Regions from separate parts of the Bacillus sp. V33-4 genome, predicted to be linked through region 4. Evidence: riboswitches for the same ligand, from Rfam matches in the RefSeq annotation. Region 4 holds a riboswitch; each other region holds the start of a gene.

Region 1 (3,995 bases), on a different contig from region 4:
GGGCTTAAATCTAATTGTTTTTAAAGATATAACAGAAAAATTGGAGATGGAAGAACAGCTCAGAAAATCTGATACTTTAACGGTTATTGGAGAACTTGCCGCTGGAATTGCCCATGAAATCAGAAATCCAATGACAGCGCTAAAAGGGTTTATCCAGTTGCTTCAGGGTAATATGAAGGATGAACATGAGATGTATTTTCAGGTGATCACAAGTGAATTACAAAGAATAGATTCAATAATCAATGAATTTCTGATCCTCGCAAAACCCCAGGCAGTAAAATTTATAGAATCGGATGTTACGAGAATTGTTAAGGAAACGGTTGAGTTGCTGACTGCCCAGGCTGTCTTGCATAACGTGCAATTTAAAACATATTATCAAGATAAACTCCCGCTGCTTTTTTGTGAGCCAAACCAGCTCAAAAAGGTGTTTATCAACATTATCAAAAATGCGATTGAAGTGATGCCGAAAGGCGGCTATATTACTGTTTCAGTTAAGCGGGCCGCAGGCGATAAAATCCATATATATGTGCAGGACGAAGGACCCGGCATCCCCGAAGAAAAATTGAAAAAGCTTGGCGAACCGTTTTATACTACAAAAGAGCGGGGAACAGGACTTGGTTTAATGGTGAGCTACAAAATCATTGAAGAGCATCAAGGAAGCATTGAAGTGGAAAGCCAGCTTGGCAAAGGGACAATCTTTCATATTTTTTTACCATTAAAGAAGGCGGGGTAGAGACTTTGAACAGGCAATATACTAGACTGCAGACCGTGATCGGTTTGTTATTCATCGTCGCTGAAAACGGGAAATTGAGCGCTGTACATATAGGGAAAGAAGACTTTGATAAACATGAAACCGGGGAGGATCTCTCAGAAAATCCGCATAATCCAGTCCTGGCTGCTGCCGTCACACAACTTGGCGAATATTTTAGCGGAACGCGAAGCAGTTTTCAATTGCCGCTAGACATAACAGGCACAGATTTTCAGCAAGCAGTTTGGAAACAGCTTGAAGCGATTCCTTTCGGGGTGACGAAAAGCTACCAGGATATTGCATCAACTATTGGCAAAGCGAAAGCGGTGCGGGCAGTCGGCCAGGCCAACAAGGCAAACAAATTCCCGATTATCATTCCATGCCACCGTGTCATCGGCCAAAATAAAACACTGACAGGCTATGCAGGCACGAGAACCGATATTAAAGAAAAGCTGCTTCGCCACGAAAAAGCTTCGTTTAAAGGTTCAGTAAGCACTTAAATGAATCAGTCCTGAAACAACATGCAAGTGCTTTAGTCGAGCAGATTGAGAAGGGCAGGGAGGGAATAAAGGAAATGGCCGAAACGAATATCGAAAGACAAAAGGTAATTGATAACTTCTTCACGCGCGATGGGAAGCTGAAAAACATTCCGGCCCAAAGGAAGAAGAAATTAATCGTATTCGAATATATGATCCGGGGTTTAACAACAGGAAAAAAATATGCGGAAAAGGAACTAAATGAGTATATAAAAAAATTTCACGAAGATTATGCAACGATCCGCCGTGAGTTTATTATCAATCATTATATGTACCGGGATAATGGAATATATGAAGTGAATCCAGAAGAGATGTGGGTAAAAATCGACGGTTAAGCGTAAATTTCCAGCCGCAGAACTGCATTCAGCGGCTGGATGAGTTTAACCAATCAGGTCTTCAATCGATTTAATAGTGCGATGATTTTTAATCAACTTACTGCCAAGCTGAAGGGCTGTCCGCTTTGCATCAAGCCTTTTGACTTTATCTTGTATGCCATCCAAGTCGGCAACATGTGACAGTCCAACCGTCCGTCGGATCAGCTCACAACCGGCAAATCCGGCAGCATCCTGAAGATATTTTTCAAGTAAATAAGCGAGAAAGCGATCGTTTGAAGAAAGCGGATCTGTATTCTGTTCTTTCCATAGTTTTGAATACTCCTGCGAAAAAGTCTTCCAAAACACTCTTATCTGGGAAGATGTTTTCCGCTGTTTTTCGGGATTGGCAATCTGTTGAAATAGCAAATTCGCCACGACTTGGCCAAGGTCAAAGCCAGCCGGCCCATAAAACGCAAATTCAGGGTCGATGACTTTTGTTTCATCGTTATTTGCAAAAATGCTTCCAGTATGCAAATCGCCATGCAGCAATGACTCTGTTTCGGTTAAAAAGCTCTTTTTGAGAAGGGCTGCCTCTAACTTTAATTCTTCATCTGCCCAGAGCTTCTCGGCATCTTTCCTCAGACCTTCTTCAAAGTCATTGGTTGGCGCATCAAAGAATGGATCGGTAAAAATCAGGTCTTCCGTGATTTTACACAGCTCCGGGTTAATAAATTTGCCAACTAGCTCCTTTTTCTCTGCAGGCTTTAAGCCATAATCAGAAGTAAAGAACAGCGTTTTAGCGAGATACTCACCGATATGCTTGGGGAGAAGTGGGAAATCCTCGCCCTGGATTAATCCGGTTCTCGCAATTGTTAAATGTGATAAATCCTCCATGACAGTAATGGCAAAGATCTCATCGCTAAAAAAGACTTCAGGAACATAATTTGGTGCCAGTTTTTTAAAAACAGACAATGCATTTGCTTCGATTGTCGCTCTTTTTAACGTTAACGGCCAGCTTTCACCAACGACTTTCGCATAGGGCAATGCTTGTTTGATGATCACACTTTGACCGGATTCGTGATCTGAAATCCTAAAGACAAGATTCAGGTTGCCATCGCCAATCTCTGATACGGTTAAAACAGAACCTTCAGGAAATAACCGCAATCTAATCGCTAAGGCGGCGGCTGAGCTTTCGGTTAAAGGTTCGTATGTTGTATTTTGTAATAAGACCATCGTTTATTCCTCCTTAGTGTGGAGGCTTTTCAGCAAATGAAAAAGCCTCTTTCTCAATGTGAAAGAGGCTTGAAGGTTATATTCTTCACGCCTCTTATCTGCCAGAAGAAAATCCTTCTGTTGGAATTAGCACCGTGCCTTAGGAGATTATCAATCCCCGGCGCATTTTAGCGCCCCATTTCACAATGGCATTACGGTCGGTTGCTGGGCTTCATCGGGCCAAATCCCTCAGCCTGCTCTTGATAAGAGAGTACTATTTTAAAATCATAATTGTTCTTCACTTGTTGATCATCATATCAATGCAAAAAGTGATATGTCAATCATTTTTTTTTAAAAATTTTTGCCGGCAAAAATCTGCACTTAATTATAGAATTCCGGTTTTCTGTCTGAGAAAATCGGGATGATTTCTCTTACTCGACGTACTTCATCCAGGTCAATTTCAGCATGCAATATTTCCTGGTCTTCGCCGGCTTCCGCAATGATTTCCCCCCACGGATCAATAATCATTGAATGTCCGGCAAAAGCATTTTTCGGATCGGATCCTGCCCGGTTGCAGGCAATGACATAGCATTGGTTCTCGATTGCCCGTGATATCAACAAGGCTCTCCAGTGGGCGAGGCGGGCAAGCGGCCATTCAGCGACGACAAACAAAGCTTCCGCTCCTTGTGCCGTATGGGCGCGAATCCATTCCGGAAAGCGGATATCGTAGCAAATCATACCGGACAGGAGCCTGTTTTCCAGCGTGAACAGGCCCTTCGAATTGCCCGCCGATAAATACAGATGTTCGTCCATAAGCTGAAAAAGATGCAGTTTGCTGTATTCATGGACTGCCTCTCCATGCTTATCGACAATGATGAGCGTATTAAAAATCCCCTCAGCCGTTTTCTTCGCAACAGACCCGCCGACAAAAGCGGTACCGTGTTGCAGTGCTGCATTCTTCAAGAAGGACTTTGTTTTGTTGGCGTCCTGATCGCCAATTACATCGAGCCGACTCAGATCGTACCCGGTCGTCCAAAGTTCAGGAAGGACGATAATATCGGGTTTTAGTTCTGCTGCATCGGCAATCAGCTGTTTCGCAGATTGGTAGTTTTGGTCTGGATTGCCAAAAGCAATGTCCATTTGAATACAAGCTATTGATAGTTTCAAAATTGTCACCCCATTCAA
Region 2 (3,995 bases), on a different contig from region 4:
TCGCTTCGAACGTTTAACACCCCGTACGTGTTAAAATCAGTATTTCGATAGAATAGCTTCGTATCTGCTTCGACCTCAAGCCTTGCCATATGCGGGTCAAGACCTGCCCATGCATCAACCTGGCCTGTCGTTAAAGCACTTCCTCCATCGCCATGCTGCAAGTTCACCAGCTCAATATCGGATTGGGAAAGGCCCTCCTCATCAAGAGCTCTTAGCAAGAAAATATATGGATCTGTTCCCACTGTGGCAGCAACCTTTTTCCCTTTAAGATCACCAACATCCTTGATCGGTGAATCGTTATTGACCACCAAAGCCGTCCATTCCGGCTTTGAATAAAGATAAACGGACTCAATTGGCGCACCTTTTGCTTTTGCCATTAATGCAGCAGCACCGGCTGTTGAGCCGAAATCAACACTGCTGCTGTTTAGGAATTCAAGAGCTTTATTGCTTCCCTGGCTGAGGACAAATTCGACATCAATGCCCTCTTCTTTAAATGCTTCTTCAGCCCAGCCGAATTCTTTTAAAACTAGACTTGTTGGTGAATAATACGCATAATCCAAAACAATTTTATCGGGCTTGCCGCTTTTCCCATCCCCGCTTGCAGTTGTGTTATTCGAACAGCCGGCTATCGCGAACAATGCGAGTACACCAGCCAATAAACTGACCCATTTTTTCATCTTTTTTTACCCCTTTCGATTTTCCAACTTCTATATTTCACATGCAAAGGTAACAATTGTGCCCCTTAACCTTTGTGCTTCTTTATAGGTACAGCGGTTTTGGACAACTTCAAGTCCTGCTTCTTTTGCGACCTCTACAGCTTTAGGGGAAATAACACCCTCCTGGAGCCAGAAAACCTTCGGCTTAATTTTGCCTGCTTCTTCGGCAATTTCGACCGCCGCTTCAGGGCTGCGGAATACCTGGACAATATCAACTTTAAACGGAATCGACGTTAAATCCGGATAGGCCTTTTCGCCAAGGACTTCCGTTTCTCGAGGATTGACCGGAATGATACGGTAGCCAAGCCGCTGCATTTTCCTTGCCAGACGGTGGCTCGGGCGGCCCGGATTGCTGCTTAGCCCGACAACAGCCAATGTCTTTGCACGCTGAACTTCATTGCCGTTCTCTGTTTCACGAATAGTTGGTGATTGAAGGGCCCAACGAATCACACCTTCATCATTCACTGCGACATCGCCCTTTACTTCTCCTTTGGAAGAAAGCCCAGTTGCTTCGAAGAAAGCACGGTCCAAATCGTTTGTTAAATCGCGCACCGATTCAATCCCGATCGATAAGCGGATCAATTCTTCAGTAACCCCTGTTTTAATGAGATCCTCAGCACTCAGTTGCTGATGCGTAGTTGAGGCCGGATGGATAATCAACGACTTAGCATCCCCGACATTGGCAACATGGGACCATAGTGCAACATGGTCGATGACCGTTTTCCCGGTGTCACGTCCACCCTTAATTCCAAAGTTGACGATCGACCCGAATCCGCCCCCTAAGTATTTCTTGGCCAGTTCATGAGCTGAATGCTCTTCAAGTCCCGGATAGGATACCCACTCGACAGCAGGATGAGCTTTTAGAAAGTCTGCAACCTTCAAGGCATTTTCATTATGTTTTTCAACTCTTAAATGAAGCGTTTCAAGCCCCTGCAGCAGTAAAAACGCACTGTGCGGGCTTAACGATGAACCGAAATCGCGCAATAACTGGACGCGCAGCTTTGTGCTGAAAGCAAGCGTTCCAAAATCATTGGCATAGCGCAAGCCATTATAGCTTGGATCTGGTTCTGTAAAACCAGGGAATTTCTCACTGTTCCAATTAAAGCGTCCGCCGTCAATCACGATACCGCCAATTGTTGTTCCATGTCCGCCAATCCATTTTGTCGCTGAATGGACAACGATATCAGCACCCCATTGGATTGGTTTACACAAATATGGGGAAGCAAAAGTATTATCAATAATTAATGGCACTCCATGTTCATGGGCAATTTCAGCCACTGCTTCAATATCAAAAACGCGCAAGCTTGGATTTCCGATGATCTCTCCATAAACGGCCTTGGTTTTAGGTGTAATTGCTTTCCTGAAATTTTCCGGATCAGTTGCATCAACGAAATGAACTTTAATACCGTACTTTGGCAGGGTAATCGCGAATAAATTATATGTTCCTCCGTACAAGCTTGACGCAGCAACAATTTCATCGCCAGCCTGGGCAATATTCATGATCGACAGGGCAATCGCGGCCATTCCGGAAGATGTAGCCACAGCGGCAACCCCATCTTCAAGCAAGGCTAGCCTTTTTTCGAAAACATCAACGGTTGGATTTCCAATTCTTGAATAGATATTGCCAGGCTCATCAAGGGAAAATAAACTTTGGGCATGTTCTGTATTATGAAAAACATATGAACTTGTTTGATAGATTGGAACGGCTCTTGAGCCTGTGGTCGGGTCAGGTGACTGCCCTCCGTGTAAAAGGATCGTTTCTAAATCGTAAGTATCATAAGATTGTGACATTTTATTTCCTCCCAAATCTGATTAATTTTATAAGAATAATAGGTTTAATGTTTAACAAGCTCTCGTGAACGTTCAGCGCCACTGCATCAATGAGAACCGGCTTTTTTTCAAATTTTGTAAAACAATAAAAGCCCCCTCTTCATAAGAAGAGGGGGCCCCTCCTCTTATCTTTCAAACAGCATCATGCTGCCTGCAGGAATTAGCACCTTTTCAAGCTTGGGGCTTGAAGGTTGCCGGACATCTTCGGGCCTGTTCCCTCCGTCACTCTGGATAAGAGATATTTTATTTGATTAAAACACTAAACTGTTAACTTTATAAAGGATTATAGTAAAGTTTATTTTTTTAGTCAATAACAAATGACTAAAAATATAAATTTTTTTGTATTTTTTTAATTGAATGAATTTCATAAAGCAATTCTTTAATGAAAAACGAACTGTTATTTAATGTTAAGTTAGTATTATTCATTTCCTACGGCATACTCCTGTATATCTAGACAACTTCATTCGTTTTTCAGTTTAGCTTATTACATTTCAAATTTACTCAATTTAGCGCCTTTTTAATGGCATTCTCGAATTCAACGATAATGTCTTCATAATGCTCAATACCGACCGAAATTCGGACGACCTCGTTCGTGATACCCAGTTCAGCACAAGTTTCCGGTGGAAGCGCACGATGGGATGTCTTGAGCGGGTGCGAAACAGTCGTCTCTACTCCGGCAAGTGTCGGAACAATTTTCACCCATGTTAAGGAGCGGAAAAATTCGCTGACATCAACATGTTTATCAAGCTCAATCGTTACCATTGCCCCAAAGTTTTCAGGATTTGCGCTAAATGGATAATAGGTTTTTGCTACGAATTGATGATTCTGCATAGCCTCAGCCAGCCGTTTAGCGTTTTCTGATTGTGTCTTCATTCTGACAGCCAGCGTTTTCAGACCCCGGCATGTTAACCATGCTTCGAAAGGACTGAGATTTGCGCCTAAATTGACAATTTTTGCTCTTGCTTTGCTGATTAATTCCTCTCTGCCGACAAGCACGCCAGCGGTGATATCGCTATGCCCGCCAATATATTTTGTCGCACTGTGCACGACAAGATCGATTCCAAGTATGAACGGCTTACAATGATAAGGAGTGGCAAACGTATTATCAACAAGTGTAAAAAGGTCGTACTTTTTGGCAAGCTCGACAATCGCTTCAAGCTTTTCTACACGAAGAAGCGGATTTGTAATCGACTCCGTATAAAGAAGCACCGTGTTCTCCCGGATTGCTTCCTCAACGCTCTTAAGATCAGAAAAGGAAGTGAATGTCGTTTCAATCCCAAGCTCGTGAAGCTCTTCTTTCAATAAGTGATAGCTGCCTCCATATAAATCGTCCGTTGCAACAATATGGTCTCCGCTTCGGGCAACGGAAAGAACGCCGGCAAGAATCGCCGATAACCCAGAGGACGACGCCACCCCGGCCGGTGCACCTTCCAGTGCCGCCACGGCTTC
Region 3 (3,995 bases), on a different contig from region 4:
AGGATTTCGCTACTTGAAGGAAGCGGCAGCTGAGTTCTATAAGCGGGAGTATGAGGTCGAGTTGGACCCGGATACAGAAGTGGCCGTATTGTTCGGCGGAAAAGCAGGTTTGGTTGAAATTCCGCAATGTTTATTAAATCCGGGGGATACTGTGCTAGTTCCTGATCCGGGTTATCCGGATTACTGGTCTGGGGTAGCATTGGCGAGAGCGGAAATGTTGTATATGCCATTGCTTGAGCAGAACGGTTTTCTCCCTGATTATCATGATTTAAGCGCGGACGCATTAGCAAAAGCAAAGTTAATGTTCCTGAATTACCCGAACAATCCGACCGGAGCAACTGCGACCCTTCCGTTCTTTGCAGAGACCGTAACGCTTGCGAAACAGCATGACATTTGCGTTGTCCATGATTTCGCATATGGAGCAATCGGTTTTGATCAGCAAAAACCAATCAGCTTTTTGCAGGCGGAAGGCGCCAAGGAAGTCGGCATTGAAATTTACACTTTATCGAAGACGTATAACATGGCCGGCTGGAGAGTTGGTTTCGCTATTGGTAATAAAAGCGTAATCAGTGCGATCAATTTGCTTCAGGACCACCTTTATGTCAGCCTTTTTGGAGCAGTACAGGAAGCGGCGGCAGCAGCTTTACTGGAATCGCAGGAATGTGTAGAGGAACTGAACCAATTATATGAATCGCGGCGAAACACGTTTATTAACGGGCTGCAATCGATAGGCTGGGAGGTTGCAGCGCCAAAAGGTTCATTCTTCGCCTGGCTAAAAGTACCGCCTGCGTTTACATCCCAGCAATTTTCCGACTATTTGCTCGAAAATGCCCATATTGTGGTCGCACCGGGAATAGGATTTGGGCAATGGGGTGAAGGCTATGTCAGAGCAGGGCTATTAACCTCGGAAGAACGATTGCAGGAAGCAGTCAGAAGAATCGAATCTTTAGAAATATTTGATAAAGGGGATTGACAACTGGGAAATTTCCTGCGATAATCCAAATTAATTTGAACTATCATGAACATGATTATATGAAAATCGTTTTCTTATCAAGAGCAGGCGGAGGGACGAGCCCGATGAAGCCCGGCAACCGACTTGGATTATTCCAGGCACGGTGCTAATTCTTGCAGCATTCGCTGAAAGATAAGGAGATGTTAGTTTGAGATGCTAACCTCTTCTTTCTGAAGAGGTTTTTTTGTGGCCAAAATGAAAAAGTTGGCCCTCGCGTTTAAGGAAAGGATGATCGGCATGAGTGAAATAATTGCTACATATTCAGTCTATGATGCTAAACATAATCCCGAGAAGAAAGCAGAGGAAATTGCCCTCGGCTTGACGATAGGGTCATGGACAACTCTGCCCTACTTAGAGCAAAAACAATTGAAAAAGCACAAAGGGCGTGTTGTCTCTGTCGAAGGTCTTTCGGAAGAAAGCAGCAAAGAGGAAACAAAGGCACTGATTAAAATTGCCTACCCTGCTGTAAATTTTTCAGCGGATTTACCGGCGATCTTAACAACCGTTTTTGGGAAGTTATCACTGGATGGAAAAATAAAATTAATAGACTTGCAGTTTAGTGATTCCTTGAAAGCCCTTTTTCCCGGTCCCCGTTTTGGAATTGAGGGAATTCGTGAAAAAGTAAATGTTTATAACCGGCCGTTGCTAATGAGTATTTATAAAGGCGTAATCGGCAGGGACTTGCCGTACTTGCTTGCGCAGCTGAAAGAACAAGCTCTGGGTGGAGTCGATATTGTCAAGGATGACGAAATTTTGTTCGAGAACGATCTGGCTCCGTTTGCAGCGAGAATTTCCGAAGGGAAAAAGGTGTTAACGGAAATCTATGAGCAGTCAGGACAGCGGACCTTATATGCGGTGAACCTGACTGGCCGCTCATCGGCTCTCAGGGATAAGGCGAAAAAGGCAGCCGAGCTTGGGGCGGATCTATTATTGTTCAATGTTTTTGCTTACGGACTCGATATCCTTCAGGAATTGCGGGAGGACGACAGCATTGCCTTGCCGATTATGGCCCATCCGGCTGTCAGTGGTGCACTCGCTTCATCATCGGTATATGGACTGTCTTATTCGTTGTTATTAGGAAAATTATTGCGATATGCAGGAGCGGATTTATCTTTGTTTCCGTCTCCATACGGCTCGGTTGCCCTTGAAAAAGAACAGGTTTTGTCAATCGCAGAGGCTTTGACAACAGAAGATGCGTTTAAACCAGTGTTTCCAGTGCCGTCGGCAGGAATTCATCCAGGCCTCGTGCCATTATTGTACAGAGACTTTGGAAATAACAGCGTAATAAACGCAGGCGGCGGTATTCACGGTCATCCGGATGGCGCAAAAGGGGGCGGCCTTGCATTCAGGCAAGCGATCGAAGCGGTTTTAAATGGGCAATCTTTGCTGGATAAAGCAAAACAGCATGATGAGTTGCGGGCAGCGATCGAACTATGGGGCCATCAAGAGGTGACTGCATAATGAAAAAGCTTGCTGTATTTTGCGATTTTGACGGGACGATCACCGAGCAGGACAATATTATTGCGATCATGCAGAAATTTGCGCCTTCCGAGTCGGAACAGCTGAAGGAGCAGATTCTTTCCGGGCAAATTTCGATCAAGGAAGGTGTGGGAAAGCTATTCTCGCTCCTCCCCAGCTCTCTAAAGGAGGAGATTATTGAATTTGCGGTTGAACATGCAGTAATCAGGGCTGGATTTAAGGAGTTTGCCGCCTTTTTGGCTGACAAAGATATCCCGCTTTATATTGTCAGTGGCGGAATCGACTTTTTTGTAGAGCCGATTCTGGAGGGGACTGGACCAATTACAGGCTTATATTGTAACGGATCTGATTTCAGCGCTGAAAGAATAAAGATACTGTGGCCTCACAGCTGTGACAGTCACTGCTCCAACGGCTGCGGCTGCTGCAAACCTTCTGTCATCCGCAGCCTGGATGGAGAAAATCTCGATAAGATTGTCATTGGTGATTCGATCACAGATGTCGAGGCAGCCAAGCAAGCTGATTTTATTCTTGCAAGGGACTTACTTGCCAGGAAATGTGAAGAGCTCGGGCTTCCTTACAAACCATTTAATACTTTCTTTGATTGCATCGATTCTATAAGAGAGAAGATAGGGGTGAGAGCATGAGTCTTCTTCAGGAAAGGTGGCAGGAGCTCGCCGACGTCAAAGATGAACTTGCACAACGTGATTGGTTTATGGGGACAAGCGGAAACCTGGCCATTAAAGTAGGCGCGGATCCGTTGACTTTTCTTGTAACCGCGAGCGGTAAAGATAAACGGAAACGCACGAGTGAAGATTTTCTGCTTGTTGATGCAAACGGGAGACCTGCTGAAGCTACCCATTTAAAACCATCGGCGGAGACATTGCTCCATTCGGAAATTTACAAGCGCACGAATGCTTGCTGCAGCCTCCATGTCCATACAGTTGATAATAATGTCATTTCAGAACTATTCGGGGACAGGGGAGAAGTCACATTTAAAGGCCAGGAATTAATCAAAGCCTTCAATTTATGGGATGAGGATGCAGTGCTTACGATTCCAATCATTCCTAATCACGCCGATATTCCTGCTCTGGCCCGGGAATTTGCCGGGCATGTTTATGCGCAAAAAGGCGCAGTTTTGATTCGCAATCATGGCGTTACCGTCTGGGGTGAAAGTGCTTTTGAGGCGAAAAAGCTTCTGGAAGCCTCAGAGTTTTTGTTTCGCTACACGCTTCGTCTACTGGAGCATAAACCCGAGCTAATTAAAGCAGTTTAATAGAAAAGGAGAGAAGTAGTATGGCACATATTGTATTTCAAAAAACTGGTGAAAAATTAGTGAATCAAGAAGAAGTAGCAGCCTTTCTGGAAAGCCAGGAAGTCATTTATGAGAATTGGGACATCAACAAGCTTCCAGCTCACCTCCAGGAAAAATTCCTATTGTCTGACGAAGAGAAAGATGCAATATTAGCAGTTTTCAAGGATGAAATCAGCGATATTTCAGCTCGCA
Region 4 (3,995 bases):
TGCAACCTTGTCGCATATGCGCTGGATGACATGCATTTCGTGGGTAATCAGCAAAATTGTAATCCCGAGTTCACGGTTGATCTTGAGGAGCAAATCAAGAATCGCTTCTGTTGTATCGGGATCCAACGCACTTGTTGCTTCATCGCTCAACAGCACTTCAGGTTCATGGGACAGGGCGCGGGCGATCGCCACCCTCTGCTTCTGTCCGCCTGATAATTCAGAAGGGTAGGAATGTTGTTTTTCCGCGAGACCAACAATGTTTAAGTACTTTGAAACTCGTTCATCAACTTGTTTTTTACTCAGGCCTGTTAATCGTAAAGGAATCGCAATATTATCATAGACCGTTGCCGTTTTTAATAAATTAAAGCCTTGAAAAATCATGCCGATTTTTCGGCGTGATTCCCTTAGTTTTCCTGGTGAAAGTTCAGTCAGTTTCAAACCATTTACCGTTACTGTCCCCTCTGTTGGCTTTTCAAGAAGATTGACGCAGCGGATCAACGTACTTTTGCCTGCTCCGCTGTAACCGATCACCCCGAAGATTTCACCTTTTTTTACCTCAAGTGAGACGTTTTTTAAAGCATCAATTTTTCCCTGTTTAACGGCAAATGTTTTGGAAACATTTTCTAAAACAATCATGCTAGCACTCCTTTGAAACGCTCATTACCAGGCTGCGATAACAGACCCGGAGAAGGTTTCTTCAATAAATTGCTTTACTTCATCCGACTTATAATATTCAACGAATTTCTTAACTGCAGCGTCATCCTCGTTTCCCGTCCGGACAGCAATGACATTGGCCCAAGGAGAATCCTTCGGTTCGATCGCAATGGCATCTTTTGCCGGAGTAAAGCCGTGTTCAACAGCAAAGTTTGTATTAATGGCCGCTGCATCCAATTCTTCTAATTGACGAGGGATTTGCGCTGCCTCCAATTCGATAAATTCAAGATTTTGCTTGTTCTCTTCAATGTCTTTAAGTGTTGCCTTTACGCCTGCATCCTCTTTTAATTTGATCAAGCCTGCTTGTTCAAAAAGAATTAACGCACGCGCACCATTTGTTGGGTCGTTTGGCAAACCAATCTTTGCGCCATCTTTAATTTCGGAAAGATCTTTCACTTTTGAAGAATAAAGTCCCATCGGGAAGTTAACAACCTCTGTAACTTCAGTCAGATCAAGACCGCGGTCTTTCTTAAATTGATCCAGGTATGGCTTATGCTGGTATACGTTAATATCAATCTCTTCTTCTGCTAAAGCCATATTCGGCATTACATAATCATTGAATACCTTCAACTCCACCTCAAGGCCATCAGCTTCAGCAACTTCTTTTACTTTTTCAAGAATTTGTTCGTGTGGGCCAGCTGTTACTCCGACAACTAATTTTTCTTCACTCAGCTCTGTTTCTTTGTTAGCTGCTTTATCTTTATCGCCAGATGATCCTTCTTTGCTGCCACACGCTGCAAGCAACAACAATAATAATAGTGATGCAATCGTTAAAAACTTTTTCATGTTAACTTATCTCCTTTAAGGTCATTTTTTTGTTTTTGATCGATTCAAAAAGTCTTCAGCAAATTTTTCGAGCCCCCAAATAGCTTCAAGGAGACTCTGTTCGGAAACTGTCTGCTTCATGAGATGAATTGATTCTGATTCCCTTAATGCTTTACCAATAATGAAGGCAAGTACTTGCTTATTTTCAGGATCAATTGAAAATTCCTTTAGCCGGTATGGAAGCTTTGTCTCGACATAAAAAGGGATGAGTTGTTCTATCTCCTTCCAGTTGCACTCAATTGCAAGCTGAACGAGAATTCCATAGGCCACTTTTTCGCCATGAAGGAATGCGTGAGTTTCCTTGACGGCTGTTAAACTGTTATGTATCGAATGTGCACCGGCAACCCGCCCATATTTTCCGGCAAAGCCGCCGACCATCCCGCCTGCTAAAATATTAGCCTCGATTACTCTAGTGATCTCGGCGGTAACAAGCTGGTTCTCACATGATTGAATTGCTTCCCGGCCGTCTTTAAGCAAAATTTGTTTGCAAAGTTCAGCTGCTTCCCTGCCGACTTGAACCGCAACAGGCAATGACTCGTTTTGAAAAAAAGATTCAAGTAAAGCTTCTGCCTCATAAAACTTGGCAAGCGTATCGCCAATACCGGCTCTTAAGTAAGCTACAGGCCCTTTCGCGATAATTTCCGGCTCTATTAACACAAGTGCTGTCGCTGTCGGAAAAATCGAGTAATGCGAAAATTCACCCGCTTGATTGTAAAAAACACTCAAGGGTGTCCACGCCGCACAAGTTGACGCCACGGTCGGGATTAACACTGTTTTCAGCTTCGCCTTATAACCAACTGCCTTCGCAATATCTAAAATCGTGCCTCCGCCAATCCCGATAATTGCATCTGACTTGCCCTGCAATTCACTGGCAAGTCTATCCGTCATTCCCTCTGTGCAAGGACCGGTTAATTCGATATACTCCCAATTTTCTGTCTTCTCATTTGTTAAAAAAGGTTGAGCCGCCTGTAAGGCAGTTTTCCCATGTAAAACAGTAACGCGTTCAATTTCTAAAGCCTGAAGATAGATTGGGAGTTTTTCCAAAGCGCCCTGCCCACATTCATACTGCATCGGGGCGCCTTGTACAGTAATAGCTTCCATGTCTCATCCCCCTAAAGATCACCTCATTATAAAAGGTTAGCCCAGCATTGACTTACTTTAAATGAGCTGTTTAAACACAAAAAATGCCTCCCTGATAAAAGAGAGGCATGAAATCATAATAAATGACAGATCATCCTCTCTTATCTTTCAAAACATAGCGTTTTGCAGGATTTAGCACCTTTTCTCATCTATTGACAAGAACGGTTGCCGGGTTTCGCAGGGCCAGTCCCTCCACCACTCTGAATAAGAGATTTGCTCATTAAATTGTTATAGTCAGTTTAATCATTATTATTTTATTCGTCAAGAACTTTTTAATCGCGACATTTTTTTGATATCACAAAAAAACCGCCCGTCAGTTGACAGGCGGAACAGTTATTAACCAATAGAGCCTTCCATCTCGAATTTGATCAGGCGATTCATTTCAACTGCATATTCCATTGGCAATTCTTTTGTAAACGGTTCGATAAAGCCCATTACGATCATCTCGGTTGCTTCTTCCTGGGAGATGCCCCGGCTCATCAAATAGAATAATTGTTCTTCCGACACTTTTGAAACCTTCGCTTCATGCTCTAATGAGATGTTATCATTTAAGATTTCGTTGTAAGGAATCGTATCTGAAGTCGACTTATTATCCATAATCAGCGTATCACACTCGATATTTGAACGCGCTCCATCCGCTTTACGGCCAAAGTGAACGATACCGCGGTACGTTACTTTACCGCCTTGTTTCGAGATTGACTTCGAAATGATCGTTGAGGAAGTATTTGGCGCAAGATGGGTCATTTTCGCACCGGCATCCTGGTGCTGCCCTTTACCTGCCAACGCGATTGACAATGTCATGCCGCGGGCGCCTTCGCCTTTTAAAATGACAGCAGGATATTTCATCGTCAATTTTGATCCAATGTTTCCGTCAATCCATTCCATCGTTGCATTGGCATCACAAACAGCACGCTTTGTAACAAGGTTATAGACGTTATTTGCCCAGTTTTGAATTGTTGTATAACGGCAATATGCGTCTTTCTTAATAATAATTTCAACAACTGCGCTATGAAGAGAGTTTGTTGTATAAACAGGTGCTGTACAGCCCTCAACGTAATGAACGTGTGCACCTTCATCAACAATGATCAATGTCCGCTCAAACTGGCCCATATTTTCAGAATTAATCCGGAAATAGGCTTGAAGCGGAGTTTCGACTTTAATACCCTTTGGAACATAGATAAATGATCCACCAGACCACACTGCAGAGTTTAATGCTGCGAACTTGTTATCTGTTGGCGGAATTACTTTTGCCCAGTGCTCACGGAAAATATCTTCATTTTCCTTTAGGGCAGAATCTGTATCTTTAAAGATGATCC

What was found. A riboswitch is a leader RNA that binds a small molecule or an ion and turns the genes downstream of it on or off. The one in region 4 is predicted to bind S-adenosylmethionine.
Region 1: it holds a riboswitch for S-adenosylmethionine, as region 4 does, so the genes downstream of both, mtnK (S-methyl-5-thioribose kinase) here and CVD23_RS09810 (iron-containing alcohol dehydrogenase family protein) in region 4, are expected to answer to the same signal.
Region 2: it holds a riboswitch for S-adenosylmethionine, as region 4 does, so the genes downstream of both, CVD23_RS04630 (PLP-dependent aspartate aminotransferase family protein) here and CVD23_RS09810 (iron-containing alcohol dehydrogenase family protein) in region 4, are expected to answer to the same signal.
Region 3: it holds a riboswitch for S-adenosylmethionine, as region 4 does, so the genes downstream of both, mtnW (2,3-diketo-5-methylthiopentyl-1-phosphate enolase) here and CVD23_RS09810 (iron-containing alcohol dehydrogenase family protein) in region 4, are expected to answer to the same signal.

Annotation. Positions count from the first base shown of each region.
Region 1 covers NZ_PGVC01000032.1:80,936-84,930, forward strand. Annotated here, with positions in the region: gene CVD23_RS12565 (PAS domain S-box protein) at 1-733, shown strand, start outside; gene CVD23_RS12570 (methylated-DNA--[protein]-cysteine S-methyltransferase) at 739-1,248, shown strand; partial or broken gene CVD23_RS12575 (DUF2087 domain-containing protein) at 1,242-1,619, shown strand; gene mtnK (S-methyl-5-thioribose kinase) at 1,665-2,831, opposite strand; SAM riboswitch class I at 2,923-3,080, opposite strand; gene CVD23_RS12585 (carbon-nitrogen family hydrolase) at 3,192-3,995, opposite strand, start outside.
Region 2 covers NZ_PGVC01000010.1:61,454-65,448, forward strand. Annotated here, with positions in the region: gene CVD23_RS04625 (aliphatic sulfonate ABC transporter substrate-binding protein) at 1-677, opposite strand, end outside; gene CVD23_RS04630 (PLP-dependent aspartate aminotransferase family protein) at 708-2,507, opposite strand; SAM riboswitch class I at 2,669-2,784, opposite strand; gene CVD23_RS04635 (trans-sulfuration enzyme family protein) at 3,048-3,995, opposite strand, start outside.
Region 3 covers NZ_PGVC01000032.1:85,236-89,230, forward strand. Annotated here, with positions in the region: gene CVD23_RS12590 (pyridoxal phosphate-dependent aminotransferase) at 1-973, shown strand, start outside; SAM riboswitch class I at 1,045-1,151, shown strand; gene mtnW (2,3-diketo-5-methylthiopentyl-1-phosphate enolase) at 1,250-2,473, shown strand; gene CVD23_RS12600 (2-hydroxy-3-keto-5-methylthiopentenyl-1-phosphate phosphatase) at 2,473-3,135, shown strand; gene CVD23_RS12605 (methylthioribulose 1-phosphate dehydratase) at 3,132-3,764, shown strand; gene CVD23_RS12610 (1,2-dihydroxy-3-keto-5-methylthiopentene dioxygenase) at 3,785-3,995, shown strand, end outside.
Region 4 covers NZ_PGVC01000024.1:102,194-106,188, forward strand. Annotated here, with positions in the region: gene CVD23_RS09800 (methionine ABC transporter ATP-binding protein) at 1-636, opposite strand, end outside; gene CVD23_RS09805 (MetQ/NlpA family ABC transporter substrate-binding protein) at 661-1,500, opposite strand; gene CVD23_RS09810 (iron-containing alcohol dehydrogenase family protein) at 1,522-2,640, opposite strand; SAM riboswitch class I at 2,778-2,890, opposite strand; gene sufB (Fe-S cluster assembly protein SufB) at 3,016-3,995, opposite strand, start outside.